DNA from 2 places in the Streptomyces sp. NBC_01471 genome. Region 2 is predicted to be linked to the other one. Evidence: riboswitches for the same ligand, from Rfam matches in the RefSeq annotation. Region 2 holds a riboswitch; the other holds the start of a gene.
What was found. A riboswitch is a leader RNA that binds a small molecule or an ion and turns the genes downstream of it on or off. The one in region 2 is predicted to bind glycine.
Positions count from the first base shown of each region.

Region 1: linked by a shared signal. The riboswitch ahead of gcvP (aminomethyl-transferring glycine dehydrogenase) and the one ahead of gcvT (glycine cleavage system aminomethyltransferase GcvT) in region 2 are both predicted to bind glycine.

Region 1 covers NZ_CP109450.1:6,949,046-6,956,412, reverse strand. Annotated here, with positions in the region: gene OG285_RS31225 (glutamate--cysteine ligase) at 1-287, opposite strand, end outside; gene OG285_RS31220 (hypothetical protein) at 829-1,419, shown strand; gene OG285_RS31215 (DUF5999 family protein) at 1,723-1,926, shown strand; gene gcvP (aminomethyl-transferring glycine dehydrogenase) at 2,022-4,907, opposite strand; glycine riboswitch at 5,095-5,193, opposite strand; gene OG285_RS31205 (PRC-barrel domain-containing protein) at 5,334-5,711, shown strand; gene OG285_RS31200 (DNA polymerase IV) at 5,627-7,201, opposite strand; gene OG285_RS31195 (MerR family transcriptional regulator) at 7,258-7,367, opposite strand, start outside.
Region 2 covers NZ_CP109450.1:1,994,202-2,001,568, forward strand. Annotated here, with positions in the region: gene OG285_RS08765 (enhanced serine sensitivity protein SseB C-terminal domain-containing protein) at 217-987, opposite strand; gene OG285_RS08770 (enhanced serine sensitivity protein SseB) at 1,231-1,980, opposite strand; gene OG285_RS08775 (AAA family ATPase) at 2,027-2,791, opposite strand; glycine riboswitch at 2,940-3,035, shown strand; gene gcvT (glycine cleavage system aminomethyltransferase GcvT) at 3,177-4,292, shown strand; gene gcvH (glycine cleavage system protein GcvH) at 4,360-4,740, shown strand; gene glyA (serine hydroxymethyltransferase) at 4,757-6,019, shown strand; gene OG285_RS08795 (L-serine ammonia-lyase) at 6,192-7,367, shown strand, end outside.

The DNA of each region.
Region 1 (7,367 bases), 5.0 Mb from region 2:
CCGCCCAACCGGTGCGGGACGATATTCACTTCGAGATTGAACATCCCGAGTTCCGTCTGGAAATCATGGCTCGCGATCCGGTCGAGAACCTCCGCATTCATCATCCTCGGCATGCCGTCGGCGCCCGCGAGATTGAGTTCGATCTCCATCCCCATCATATTTCTCGGGCGGTCGAACCTCTTCTCCTCCAGCAATCGCTCCAGCACCTCCAGACACTGCTGAAGCTTCCTGCGGTACCGCTGCCGGCCCGACGGACCGACTCCGTCTGCATCCAGCTTCTCGCCCATCGGTGCCCCCCTTCCACCCGTGTGCGGCCACAGCGGCCGCCCGGGTCACGGTCGATAATGCCCACCCCCGGTGATCCGTAACTCCCCGCCCGGAGCCGGGAGCGAGTAGGGTGGCCAGAAGATGCCATGTGGCACATTCGCCAGGCATGACGCCTGGAGCAGTTTCCAACTCCGTGAAGCCTGTGAAGTTCTGTGGACCCGGTTCTGTGGAGCCGGTGAAAACGACCGACGGTTTTCGGCCGACCACTCACACGGCAAACCGTGAGGCCACAAAGAGTGCACGTACGTTAAATCGGGATAATCTCCGCAGGGGAAAGACCGAATACCGACTTGTTTGCAATATTCACGTCAGCTAGCTGAAACACCGTGTGAACACGTGTCGTATAAACTCCGCAAACGAGGCAGAGAGTTGGCGCCCCGGCCCCCGGAGAGTGCGGTACCCCTCCACGCCCCACGGCCCCCCTCTGCCCCTGCCTGCTGACAGTGCCGTCCGCACCGCCCACGCATCAACGTGTCTCCGAAGTGAGAGGCGACCCACATCATGCCGCTGTATGTCCCTCCGGCTCCCGCGCCGGCCCTGCGCAGCGTCCTCGCGGCACTCGGCTCCCCCACTGCCGTACGCGAGGCCCGAACCCCGGCGCTCCGCTCGGCCCCGGGGCCGCTCACCCCCGAACTCCCCCTGCCCGTCTATGTGCTGGACCAGATCATGCCGAGCGGCGGGACCCCGCGTACCCGGCTCACCGGCTGGCGCTTCCTGATCCACAGCGGCGACCGCGCCGTGGCCGCCGCGGACACGAAACTCACCGCCGACGGCTGGACCTTCTCGCACTTCTTCGAAGGTCCCTACGCCACCGCCACCGGGAGCGCTCTGCGCCAGGCCGAGGCGATGGACACACCGTTCCAGCCCAGGCTGCTGTCCGTGCCGGAGCTCTACATGCTGACGCTGTGGCTGCACGGTGACACCGGGGCCGATGCCTCGGCCTCCGGCACGATGCCGGCCCCCACCGATCTGCTCGTGCCCCTCGCGCCCGCACCGCCCGGTATCGCCGCGCACCGCCCGCACCAGGTCGCGGACCTGCTGCCGGTGATGACGATGCGGCTGTCGCCCCCGCTGCTGAGCTCTCCCGCCTGACGGCCGCGATCACACCACCGGCGTGCCCCGTGACCACCTCAGGTCGCGGGGCGCGGCGCTCCTCCCACCCATCCGGACTAGCCCGGTCGGGCCACCTCCGAACCACCCGAAGAGCCAGTCGAGTTGAGCTGAACCGTCCGCACGGGTGATGCGTCCTTATGCTGTAGCAAGTGGTGCCGTGAAATCCCTGCGGATCGACGCCCGTGGGGCAACACTGGGACCACCGACTGAATACGGGGGGCGGCCATGAAATCCGCATCGAGCCGCAGGACACTCACTACAACGCAGCGAAAGAACGCATCCATGTGCCAGCACCAGCCCACCTGCCCGTCAGCCGCCTCCGCCGACCGGGAGGCCGCGCTCCTCGTGGCGCACCATCCGGAGCAGGGCTGGAGTCTGCTGTGCAACGGCGTTCTCATCTTCGAGGACACCGGTGAACTGCTGCCCGACGGCCGGATCATCGCGCCGCACCGCCCGGTGGGTTCGGGACTGGCGACCGCGGCCTGATCCCCTGCTCCATCCCGGAAAACAGAACAGAACTGGCAGAGACGACGAAGGGCCGGCCCGGGTGACATCCCCGAACCGGCCCTCCCGCATGTCCGTCAGCTGTCGTACGCGTCCAGCGGCGGGCAGGAGCAGACCAGGTTGCGGTCGCCGAAGGCCCCGTCGATCCGGCGCACCGGCGGCCAGTACTTGTCGGCCGGCGAGACACCGGCCGGGAAGACGGCCTCCTCGCGGGTGTACGCGTGGGTCCACTCACCGCCCAGCGCCGCCGCGGTGTGCGGGGCGTTGCGCAGCGGGTTGTCGTCCGCCGCCCACTCGCCCGACGCGACCTTCTCGATCTCGGCGCGGATCGCGATCATCGTGTCACAGAACCGGTCGAGCTCCGCCAGGTCCTCGCTCTCGGTGGGCTCGATCATCAGCGTTCCGGCCACCGGGAACGACATCGTCGGCGCGTGGAAGCCGTAGTCGATGAGGCGCTTGGCGATGTCGTCGACACTCACACCCGTCGCCTTCGACAGCGGCCGCAGATCGACGATGCACTCGTGCGCGACCAGCCCCTGGGGGCCCGTGTACAGCACCGGATAGTGCGGTTCGAGACGCTTGGCGATGTAGTTGGCGGCCAGCACCGCGACCTGCGTCGCCCGCTTGAGCCCCTCACCACCCATGAGACGTACGTACGCCCAGGAGATCGGCAGGATGCCGGCCGAGCCCCACGGTGCGGCCGAGACCGGACCGACGCCCGTCGCGGGACCGGCGGTCGGCTGGAGCGGGTGGTTGGGCAGGTACGGCGCCAGGTGGGCCCGTACGCCGACGGGGCCGACACCGGGGCCGCCGCCGCCGTGCGGGATGCAGAAGGTCTTGTGCAGATTGAGGTGCGAGACGTCCGAGCCGAACTTGCCGGGCTTGGCGAGCCCGACCAGCGCGTTCAGGTTGGCCCCGTCGACGTACACCTGGCCGCCCGCGTCGTGCACGGCGGCGCAGATGTCGGTGATGTGCTCCTCGAAGACACCGTGGGTCGACGGATAGGTGACCATCAGCACGGACAGCTCGTCGCGGTACTGCTCGATCTTGGCGTTCAGGTCCTCGACGTCGACGTCGCCGTCCTCGCGGGTCTTCACGACGACGACCTTCATACCGGCCATCACGGCGCTGGCGGCGTTGGTGCCGTGCGCCGACGACGGGATGAGGCAGACGGTACGCGCGGTGTCCCCGTTGGCGCGGTGGTAGGCCCGCACGGCCAGCAGACCGGCCAGCTCGCCCTGCGAGCCCGCGTTGGGCTGGAGCGAGACCTTGTCGTAGCCGGTGACCTCGGCGAGCTGTTCCTCCAGCTCGTGGATGAGCGTCAGATAGCCCTGCGCCTGCTCGACCGGGGCGAAGGGGTGCATCGCACCGAACTCGGGCCAGGTGACCGGCTCCATCTCGGTGGTGGCGTTGAGCTTCATGGTGCAGGAGCCGAGCGGGATCATGCCGCGGTCCAGCGCGTAGTCGCGGTCGGCGAGCTTGCGCAGGTAGCGCAGCATCGCCGTCTCGGAGCGGTGCTGGTGGAAGACCGGGTGGGTGAGGACGGTGTCCTGGCGCAGCAGCCCGGCGGGCAGCGCGTCGGCGGTCCGCTCGTCGAGCGCCTCGATGTCGCCCGCGGCGCCGAAGGCGGCCCAGACGGCGGCGAGCTGGGTGCGCGTGGTGGTCTCGTCGCAGGAGACGGAGATCAGGTCGGCGTCGACCTGGTGCAGGTTGACCCCGCCCGCGCGGGCGGCGGCGGCGACCTCGGCGGCCCTGCCGCCGGTCCGTACGGTGAGGGTGTCGAAGTAGTCGCCGTGCACGACGTCGACGCCCGCGGCCCGCAGCCCCTCGGCGAGGATGGCCGCGTACCGGTGGGTGCGCCGGGCGATCTCCCGCAGACCGTCCGGGCCGTGGTAGACCGCGTACATCCCGGCCATCACGGCGAGGAGCACCTGCGCGGTGCAGATGTTGCTGGTGGCCTTCTCGCGGCGGATGTGCTGCTCACGGGTCTGGAGGGCCAGCCGGTAGGCCTTGTTGCCGTCGGCGTCGACGGAGACACCGACGAGCCGCCCCGGCAGGCTGCGCGCGAACTTCTCGCGTACGGCCATGAACCCGGCGTGCGGACCGCCGAAGCCCATCGGGACGCCGAACCGCTGGGTCGTACCGACCGCGATGTCGGCGCCCAGCTCCCCGGGCGAGGTGAGCAGGGTCAGCGCCAGCAGATCGGCGGCGACGGTGACGACGGCGCCCAGCTCGTGCGCCTGCTCGATGACGGGGGCGATGTCGCGGACACGGCCGGAGGCGCCCGGGTACTGGAGCAGTACGCCGAAGACGCCGCGCTCGGCCACCGCGGCGGGGATGCCGTCTCCGAGGTCGGCGACGACGACCTCGACACCGGCCGGCTCGGCCCGAGTCCGGATCACTGCGACGGTCTGCGGCAGGGCGTCGGCGTCGACCAGGAAGACACCGTTCTTGACCTTGCCGACGCGGCGCGCGAGGGACATCGCCTCGGCCGCGGCGGTGCCTTCGTCCAGCAGCGAGGCGCCCGAGGTGGGCAGGCCCGTCAGGTCGGCGACAACGGTCTGGAAGTTCAGCAGCGCCTCCAGGCGCCCCTGCGAGATCTCCGGCTGGTAGGGCGTGTACGCCGTGTACCAGGCGGGGTTCTCCATGACGTTGCGCAGGATGACCGGCGGGGTGAACGTGCCGTAGTAGCCGAGGCCGATCATCGGGGCGAGGACCTGGTTGCGGTCGGCCAGGGAACGCAGCTCGGCGAGGACCTCGGCCTCGGTCCGCGCGTCCGGGAGGTTCAGCGCCTCGGCGCTCTTGATGACCTCGGGCACGGCGGCCGAGGTGAGCTCCGAGAGCGATCCGTAGCCGACCTGGGCGAGCATCTTGGCCTGGGCCTCTGCGTCGGGCCCGATATGGCGCTGCTCGAAGGGGATGCCACGCTCCAGCTGGGAGAGCGGAATGCGGTGGGCAGTCATGGCGGAGGCCTCCTGGTCGTTACGACCTGCGAGGGGTACCACGGCACGGGTACCCGGACGGCCTCCCCCTCTGTCATCTCAACCTGAGAGTTTCACGGGCCCGTCGCTCGACGTGCCCGCTTTCACCGTCGGTGAGGTAGGGATCCGGACGTGCCCGCCCGACGCCCGCCCTGCTTTCCAGAGTGACCTCGTCCGCGCGGTACGTGTGCCTGAGAGATTCCGGGGAGGATTTGCTCCTTCGGCGCCCACGGACAAAGCGTCCGAAGGGCTCTCCCGCGCGGGGTCAGCAGCCACTGGTCAGCCTACCAGCGAGCCACTTCGCACGGTGTTCGAGTGGCCGATACCACGGATCTGGACTTCCCTGAGGGGGAGACCTTCGCAGGGGGCGGGGTACATCGTGATCCGTTGCGATCAGTTGGAGGGACCGTGCAGACCGACATAGATCCGCGCAGCCTGATCGGACGCAAGGCGTTCGACCGCAGTGGCCTCAAAATAGGCACCGTGGACGAGGTCTACCTCGACGACGCCACCGGAGTGCCCGAGTGGGCCGCGGTCCGCACCGGGCTGTTCAGCCGGGACGCGTTCGTCCCCCTGAAGCCGAGCGAACTCGTCAGGGAAACCCTGCGGGTGCCCTTCGACCGCACCCTGATCAAGGAAGCACCGGACTTCGGTGTCGGCCGCCATCTCTCGCCCGAGCAGGAGCTCCAGCTCTACCACCACTACGGGCTCGGTATCTCCGCCCCCACGCCGCCGCCCCCCGACCGGGACTTCGGCCGGCTCGCGGGCGAAGAGGAACGCACCTGACCCTCCGGATCCGCCCCCGGCGGTGCTGTCTCCTCAGGACCCTCCGGATTTCCGGGCTTCTCGCCGGTGTCCGCTTCCCTCCCCCCTGGCGTCCCGTCCGGTCCGTCCGGATCCGGATCGGCCGGGGCAGCCCGGACCAGCGGCAGCGGATCCGACGGCCTGAGGGCGGGATCATCGACCCCGAAGGTCCGCACCCGGCCGGGCCCGGTCGCGTACGGGTCCTCGAAGCGCACCGTCACCCGGCCGACGCCGCTGCCCTGCACCCATCCCGCGCCGTACTCGTCGTGGTGCACGTCGTGCCCGGCGAGCCAGCGGCGCCCGGTGCCGGCCGGCGGCTCGTCCGGAGACGGCGCCGGCGCCGCCGCGGGCCCGGACGGCGCCTCGTCCACCGTGGACTCCCGCACGGCGGCCCGCTCCGTGGCCGCCTGCGCGAACAGGTCCTCCTGGGTGAAGTCCGCGAGGCCGGTGACGCCCACCCCGAGCAGCCTCACCCCGCCCGTGGTGTCCACGCTCTCCAGCAGCCGCCCCGCGGCCTCCCGTACGACCTCAGGGTCGTCCGTGGGCCCCCGGAGCGTCTCGGACCGGGTCAGCGTCGAGAAGTCGTACCGCCGGACCTTCAGCACCACCGTCCGCCCGGACCGCCCGGCGGCCCGCAACCGCTCCACGCACCGGCCTGCCAGCCGCACCACCTCCGCCCGCACCCGCACCCGGTCGTGCAGGTCCACATCGAAGGTGTCCTCCACCGAGACCGATTTGGTGTCCCGCTCGGACACCACAGGGCGGTCGTCGTGGCCGAGCGCCATCCGGTACAGCGAGGCGCCGTGCGCCTTGCCCAGCAGCCGGACGAGCTCGTCCTCACCGGCTTCGGCCAGATGGGACACGGTGGTCATCCCGGCCCTGCGCAGATGCTCACCGGTCGCCGGACCCACGCCCGGCAGGATCCGTACGGACAGGGGCGCCAGCAGCTCGCGCTCGGTGCCCGGCTGTATCAGGACCAGACCGTCGGGCTTGGCCCGCTCCGACCCGATCTTCGCCAGCATCTTGGAGCCGGCGAGACCCACCGACCCGCTGAGCCCCGTCACCGCCAGGATGTCCCGGCGCAGCTGCTCACCGGCGCGCCGGGCCGATCGCGTGCCGTCGGCGACCCCGCCAGCCTCCAGGTCCACGAAGGCCTCGTCCAGACTCAGCGGCTCGACCAGCGGCGAGAGACGGCCGAGCAGCTCCATGACCTGGATGCTCACCTCTCGGTAGAGCGCGAAGCGCGGCACCAGGTAGGCGGCGTTCGGACAGAGCCTGCGGGCCTGCGCCATCGGCATCGCCGAATGCACCCCGAACCGCCTGGCCTCGTACGAGGCCGTCGACACGACTCCGCGCGGTCCCAGTCCGCCGACCACCACCGGCTTTCCGCGCAGGCTCGGCTTCGCCGCCTGTTCCGCGGCGGCGAAGAAGGCATCCATGTCCAGATGCAGGATGGTGGGCGCGGCTCTCACACCACCGATGCTGCCTCACGGCACTGACAATCGGGCCCCCGCAGCGCGGAGGCCCGTCAGACGGCGCGGTTGCGGCGCCGGGCCAGCTCGTCGGACGGGTTGTGGCCGATCAGGGTCTCGCCGGTGTCGACCCGCTCGCCGTGCAGCTGCGAGAGGGCGCTCTCCA
Region 2 (7,367 bases):
CGCCGCACAAAGGCACGGCAACGCTCGCTTCAGGGAGTCTTCATTGCGGTTGCGATCACCCGCCAGCCCTGGCGGTGAATGTATGCGTAACCGTGATGCGGTCAATGGACTTCCGTTATCCGGACGCCGGGCTCGACTGAGCGGAAACTTTCCTCGCTAATGAGCCAGTTCGGACATCACGCCCAACAGCCGTTATTGACGGCCCAATTGGTGCACTCAGCCTACCGGCGGGTAGCCGTATCCCGCCGCGGGAGAGGGGGCCGCATGGGCCTCACGGTCGTAGAAGGGGCGGGAGTTGGCCCGCAGCCACATCCCGACCGGGTCGTACGCGTCGGACATCGCCACGGTCGACACGGGCAGCCCCTCGGGGACCGCGGCGATCGACTGCTGCATCATCGCCCGCACCGAATCCACGGACTGCTGGCCGGTGTCGTACAGATCCAGCCCGATGGCCAGATACGGGGTGCCGAGCGCGGGCTGCACCCAGACCCGGCTCAACGAGCGGACCGCCGGGGTGTGGTGGGCGCTCTGCGTGAGCAGCGCGTAGAACTGCGGGATCTCGATGGCCGGCTCGGACAGCCGCAGCGGTCCGGCCGGCATCCGGTCGAGGCCGGTGGCGATCCGCCGCAGATCGGTCCAGGGGATGCCGACACCGCCGCCGGGGGCATGCGGATTGAGCCAGATTCCCCAGTGGTCCGGATAGAGGGAGCGGGCGATGTCACGTCCTGTGACCACCTCGTGCGAACGGTTCCAGCCGGAGACCGCCAGCTCCTGAGCCGACGTCACACACGGGGCGTAGCCGAGGCCTTCGATCTCCATGTTCCCGTACTGGGCGTCCGGTGACCCGGCCTGGCCGTGCCAGAGCAGCATCCAGACCTGGCTGTCGGCGAGCGCCTGCAGCAGTGCCTCATAGGCGTCGTACCGCCCGGGGGTCACCTGGAGCAGCATCTGCTCGACCTGCCCGGCCGTCGTGCCCGACGCGCTCACCCTGGGTCCCGCCCCTCTTTGATCCACCCGTTGACGTTCCGTGCGCCGGGACGCGGCGCGCGCGATTCAGCCGCACGATCCGGTCCCTGCTGTCCGGTCCTGCGATCCGGTCCGTGCCATCCGGTCCGTGCGGTTCCGGCCGATCCGCGCGCCGGTCGTCCCACGCATCAGACCAGCTTAGGCGGCCGTTGGTTCCCGGTGCCCGTGCGGCACCGGACCTCCGGCCCCCCGTGGTTCTCGCCCCTACAGCACCGGCCCCGCGGCATCGGCCCTGACGTAGAACGGCCTGACCCTCTCCAGCATCCAGTCCGCGACCGGGTCCTGAGCCACGTCCAGCAGGACGAGGTTGACCGGCCAGGGCACCTCGACCCGGTGCAGGGCCCGGCCGAGCGCGTCCATCGGGGCGTTGCGCCCCGCGCCGTCCCACGTCGCGAACTCGACCCCGACGAAGAGGACCGGGTCGCCGCCCTCGATGGAGGCGAGGGCCCGGCGCGCCGAGCGGACCACGCCGGACTCCTCGAACTCGCCGGCGGCGGCGGACAGGAAGTCGACCGGCTCCTCCTGCCAGTCCGGCTCGAAGAGCCGCACCCGGCCGCCGGTCGCGGGCCCGTCGAGGGAGGTCCGGCCGCTCCGGCACAGTTCGGCCACGGCGGGCGGCGGCAGCGGCATGCCGATCGCACCGCCCGGGTTCACCGCGACGCCCAGCTGCGGCGGCAGCCCCCGGGCGAACTCGACCGCCGGGGCCACCGCGAAGGAGTAGTGCGAGCCGACGCACTGGAGGAACTGCGCCTCGGAGCTGAAGACGGGGACATAGGCCCCGCCCTCGATCTCCACGGTGGGCAGGTCGAGCGAACCGCTCTCCTGCCCACCGCCGTTGGGCAGCGGGACCCAGAGGTTGCTGCGCCCCAGCACCTCGATCAGCCGGCCGCCCGCGGCGGGGTTCCCGACCGAAGCGGTCAGAACCTCTTCGAGCTCATTTCCCGGCCATGCCATGTCCACCGAGGTATCCCCTTCTCACCTGTTCACCTGCCGACCGACCCTAACGGCCTCCCCCACGATAGAGAGGGGGGCCCGGTCGGACCGCCGCCCCGAACCCGATCAGGCGCAGTACGGCCGCCGCGTCGCGGTCGAGCAGCACGACCGAACCGCACCCCTCGGGCAGCCGCGCCCGCTCGGCGTCCCGGACCAGCCCGGCGACCGCCCTGCGGTGCCGGGCGAAGGCGTACGCGGAGACCTTCCGGCCGCGCTCCGCCTGACCGGCCAGCGCCACTCCGGGTGCCACGTCGAGCAGCAGCAGATGCAGGGCCCTGCGGCGGCGCCGTGCCGCACGGGCCAGCAGGGCCCGCACCCAGGGGTGCGTACCGCAGTCGTGCACGACGACACCGGCGCCCGAGCGCAGAGTGCGCCACAGCCTGCCGTAGTGGGCGGCCCGCACCAGCGGGCGGTAGCTCCAGTACGGCAGGCAACGGGGCATCCGGCGCTCCCAGCGGTCCCGGGTGTCCTGCGAGTCGATCCCGTGCGCCCCGGCGGCCCTGCGTAAGAGCGTGGACTTGCCGCTGCCCGGCAGGCCGGACAGGACCACCACGTCCCCGGCGGCGAACACCAGGCGGTGCGGGCTGCGGCCCGCCCGCCGGCGCAGGTCCCGTACCTCGGGCGGCCCGCGCCGGGCCGTCTTCCGGCCGGGCCGTACCGTCCGTTCGGGCCACACCGTCCCCCCGGGCGGGACGGGCACCCCCGGCCCGCCGGATGCCGTGTCCGGCGCCGCGTCCGCCGCCGGATCCGTACGCCACTCCTGCCCCACCATGGCCGCTCCCCCTGTCGGGCCACCCGCACTGCCTGCGTCTTTCTGCATACCCCCGCTGAGGAAGTGTAAAGAAAGAGTAATGCGACACCAGTGAGGCGCCGCCCGCCCGGCATGCGATGATGTGCGCGCCAACTCCATACAGGCCGTTCGAATCCGCGCGGGAGAGTCCCCGGCCACTGGCCGGGGCGCCGAAGGAGCAAGTCCCTCCCTTGTAATCTCTCAGGCCCCGTACCGCGCGGACGAGGCAGATCTGAAAAGCGGGCCGCCCTGCGGTCCCACCCAAGGTGCAAGCCGCGCGCTCCCGACAGGCGCCGGCGAACCTCTCAGGTTCCGATGACAGATGGGGAGGATCGTCCTCGTCTGTCATGCCCCGGGAGTACCGCATATGAGCCCCACGCCCCGTCTCACAGCACTCGACGCCCTGCACCGGTCACTGGGCGCGACCATGACCGACTTCGCGGGCTGGGACATGCCGCTGCGCTACGGCAGTGAGCGCGACGAGCACAACGCCGTACGGACGCACGCCGGCCTCTTCGACCTCTCCCACATGGGCGAGATCACCGTCAGCGGTCCGCAGGCCGTGCGGCTGCTCGACTACGCGCTGGTCGGGAACATCGGCACCGTCGGCAACGGCCGTGCCCGCTACACCATGATCTGCCAGGAGGACGGCGGGATCCTGGACGACCTGATCGTGTACCGGCTCAGCGAGCAGGAGTACATGGTCGTCGCCAACGCCGGCAACGCGCAGGTGGTCCTGGACGCCCTGACCGCCCGCGCGGGCGGCTTCGACGCCGTCGTACGGGACGACCGCGACGCGTACGCCCTGCTGGCCGTACAGGGCCCGGAATCCTCCGGCATCCTGAAATCGCTCACGGACGCCGACCTGGACGGGCTGAAGTACTACGCGGGCCTGCCCGGCACCGTCGCCGGTGTCCAGGCGCTCATCGCCAGGACCGGCTACACGGGCGAGGACGGGTTCGAGCTGTTCGTCGCCCCCTCCGACGCCGAGAAGGTCTGGCAGGCGCTGACGGAGGCGGGCACGCCGGCCGGCCTGGTGCCCTGTGGCCTCTCCTGCCGCGACACACTGCGCCTGGAGGCGGGCATGCCGCTCTACGGTCATGAGCTGACCACGGCGCTGACCCCCTTCGACGCCGGTCTCGGCCGGGTCGTCAAGTTCGAGAAGGAGGGCGACTTCGTCGGGCGTACGTCCCTGGAGGCCGCCGCCGAGCGCGCCGCCGCGGCCCCGCCGCGCAAGCTGGTCGGCCTGATCGCCGAGGGCCGCCGGGTCCCCCGCGCGGGCTACCAGGTCGTCGCGGACGGCCAGGTCGTCGGCGAGGTCACGTCGGGCGCCCCTTCGCCGACCCTGGGCAGGCCGATCGCCATCGCGTACGTCGACGCGGCCCACGCCGAGCCCGGCACGTCCGGGGTGGGCGTGGACATCCGCGGTACGCATGAGCCGTACGAGGTCGTGGCCCTCCCCTTCTACAAGCGCCAGAAGTGACCCACACCATCTCAGCCCGTAAGACCACTGTTCACCAGCACTCCCCCGCATCCAGGAGAATCAGGTCATGAGCAACCCCCAGCAGCTGCGTTACAGCAAGGAGCACGAGTGGCTGTCGGTCGCCGAGGACGGCGTCTCGACGGTCGGCATCACGGAGTTCGCGGCCAACGCGCTCGGTGACGTCGTCTTCGCCCAGCTCCCTGAGGTCGGTGACACGGTCACCGCGGGTGAGACCTGCGGCGAGCTGGAGTCGACCAAGTCGGTCAGCGATCTGTACGCCCCGGTCTCCGGTGAGATCACCGCGGTCAACCAGGACGTCGTCGACGACCCGTCGCTGGTGAACACCGCCCCGTACGAGGGTGGTTGGCTGTTCAAGGTGAGCGTCACCGGCGAGCCGGACGACCTGCTCTCCGCCGACGAGTACGCCGCTTTCTCCGCCGGCAACTAGGGACTAGGGACTATTGATGTCACTTCTTGATTCCTCCCTCCACGAGCTCGACCCGGACGTCGCCGCCGCTGTCGACGCCGAGCTGGTCCGCCAGCAGTCCACCCTCGAAATGATCGCCTCGGAGAACTTCGCTCCGGTCGCGGTCATGGAGGCCCAGGGCTCCGTCCTCACCAACAAGTACGCCGAGGGCTACCCGGGCCGCCGCTACTACGGCGGCTGCGAACACGTCGACGTCATCGAGACGATCGCGATCGACCGCGTCAAGGCGCTCTTCGGCGCCGAGCACGCGAACGTCCAGCCCCACTCGGGCGCCCAGGCGAACGCTGCCGCGATGTTCGCGCTGCTCAAGCCCGGCGACACGATCATGGGTCTGAACCTCGCCCACGGCGGGCACCTGACCCACGGGATGAAGATCAACTTCTCCGGCAAGCTCTACAACGTGGTCGCGTACCACGTCGACGAGGAGACCGGCGAGGTCGACATGGCCGAGGTCGCCCGCCTCGCCAAGGAGTCCCAGCCGAAGCTGATCGTGGCCGGCTGGTCCGCCTACCCGCGCCAGCTGGACTTCGCCGCTTTCCGGCGGATCGCCGACGAGGTCGGCGCGTACCTGATGGTCGACATGGCGCACTTCGCGGGCCTGGTGGCCGCGGGGCTGCACCCCTCGCCCGTCCCGCACGCGCACGTCGTCACCACGACCACGCACAAGACGCTGGGCGGCCCGCGCGGTGGCGTGATCCTCTCCACCGCCGAGCTGGCGAAGAAGATCAACTCCGCGGTCTTCCCCGGTCAGCAGGGCGGCCCGCTGGAGCACGTGATCGCGGCCAAGGCGGTCTCCTTCAAGGTCGCGGCGACGGACGAGTTCAAGGAGCGCCAGCAGCGCACCCTGGACGGCGCCCGCATCCTGGCCGAGCGTCTGGTACAGGCCGATGTCACCGAGCACGGTGTCTCGGTCCTCTCCGGCGGCACCGACGTGCACCTGGTCCTGGTGGATCTGCGCAACTCGGAGCTGGACGGCCAGCAGGCCGAGGACCGTCTCCACGAGATCGGCATCACGGTCAACCGCAACGCCGTCCCGAACGACCCCCGCCCGCCGATGGTCACGTCGGGGCTGCGGATCGGTACGCCGGCGCTGGCCACCCGCGGTCTCCAGGCCGAGGACTTCTCCGAGGTCGCGGACATCATCGCGGCCGCGCTGAAGCCGGCCTACGACCGGGAGGCGCTGGCCGCCCGGGTCTCCGCACTGGCTGAGAAGTTCCCGCTCTACCCCGGGCTGAAGTAGGACCGTTTCGGTCCTGATCAGTACGGTTTTGTACGAACCACGGGGCACCCCGCACACTGGACAGTGAGCGGGGTGCCCCGCACCACGTAGGCGCCGCGCTCGCTGCTGTACCGCGCCACCTCTGCACCACCCCGGCAGACAACGGCGTCTACCCACACCAAGGAGTCCTCCCGTGGCCATATCGGTCTTCGACCTCTTCTCGGTCGGCATCGGCCCCTCCAGCTCCCACACGGTGGGCCCCATGCGGGCCGCCCGGATGTTCGCCGCCCGCCTGAAGAACGAGGGCCTGCTGGCCCACACCGGCTCGGTCCGCGCCGAGCTCTTCGGCTCGCTGGGCGCGACGGGCCACGGACACGGCACCCCCAAGGCGGTGCTCCTCGGCCTGGAGGGCGAGTCCCCCCGCACGGTCGACGTCGAGCACGCCGACGCGCGCATCGAGCAGATCCGCACCAGTGGCCGCATCAACCTCCTCGGTGCGCACGAGATCGCCTTCGACTACGACACGGACCTGGTCCTGCACCGGCGCAAGGCCCTGCCGTACCACGCGAACGGGATGACGGTCTTCGCGTACGACACCGAGGGCGCCCCGCTCCTGGAGAAGACGTACTACTCGGTGGGCGGCGGTTTCGTGGTGGACGAGGACGCCGTCGGCGAGGACCGCATCGTCCTCGACGACACCGTCCTGAAGCACCCCTTCCGCACGGGCGACGAGCTGCTGCGGCTGACCCGGGAGACGGGTCTGTCCATCTCGGCGCTGATGCTGGAGAACGAGAAGGCCTGGCGCACCGAGGCGGAAATCCGGGCAGGGCTGCTGGACATCTGGGGCGTCATGCAGTCGTGTGTCGCCCGCGGCATGTCCCGTGAGGGCATCCTCCCCGGCGGCCTCAAGGTCCGCCGCCGCGCGGCCAATTCGGCCCGCCAGCTGCGCGCCGAGGGCGAGCCGCTCGCCCGCGCCATGGAGTGGATCACGCTCTACGCGATGGCCGTGAACGAGGAGAACGCGGCGGGCGGCCGTGTCGTCACCGCCCCGACGAACGGCGCGGCCGGCATCATCCCCGCCGTTCTGCACTACTACATGAACTTCATCCCCGGAGCCGACGAGGACGGCATCGTCCGTTTCCTGCTCTCCGCCGGTGCCATCGGCATGCTCTTCAAGGAGAACGCCTCGATCTCCGGCGCCGAGGTCGGCTGCCAGGGCGAGGTCGGCTCCGCCTGCTCCATGGCGGCGGGCGCGCTGGCCGAGGTCCTGGGCGGCTCTCCCGAGAAGGTGGAGAACGCGGCGGAGATCGGCATGGAACACAACCTCGGCCTGACCTGCGACCCGGTCGGCGGACTCGTCCAGATCCCG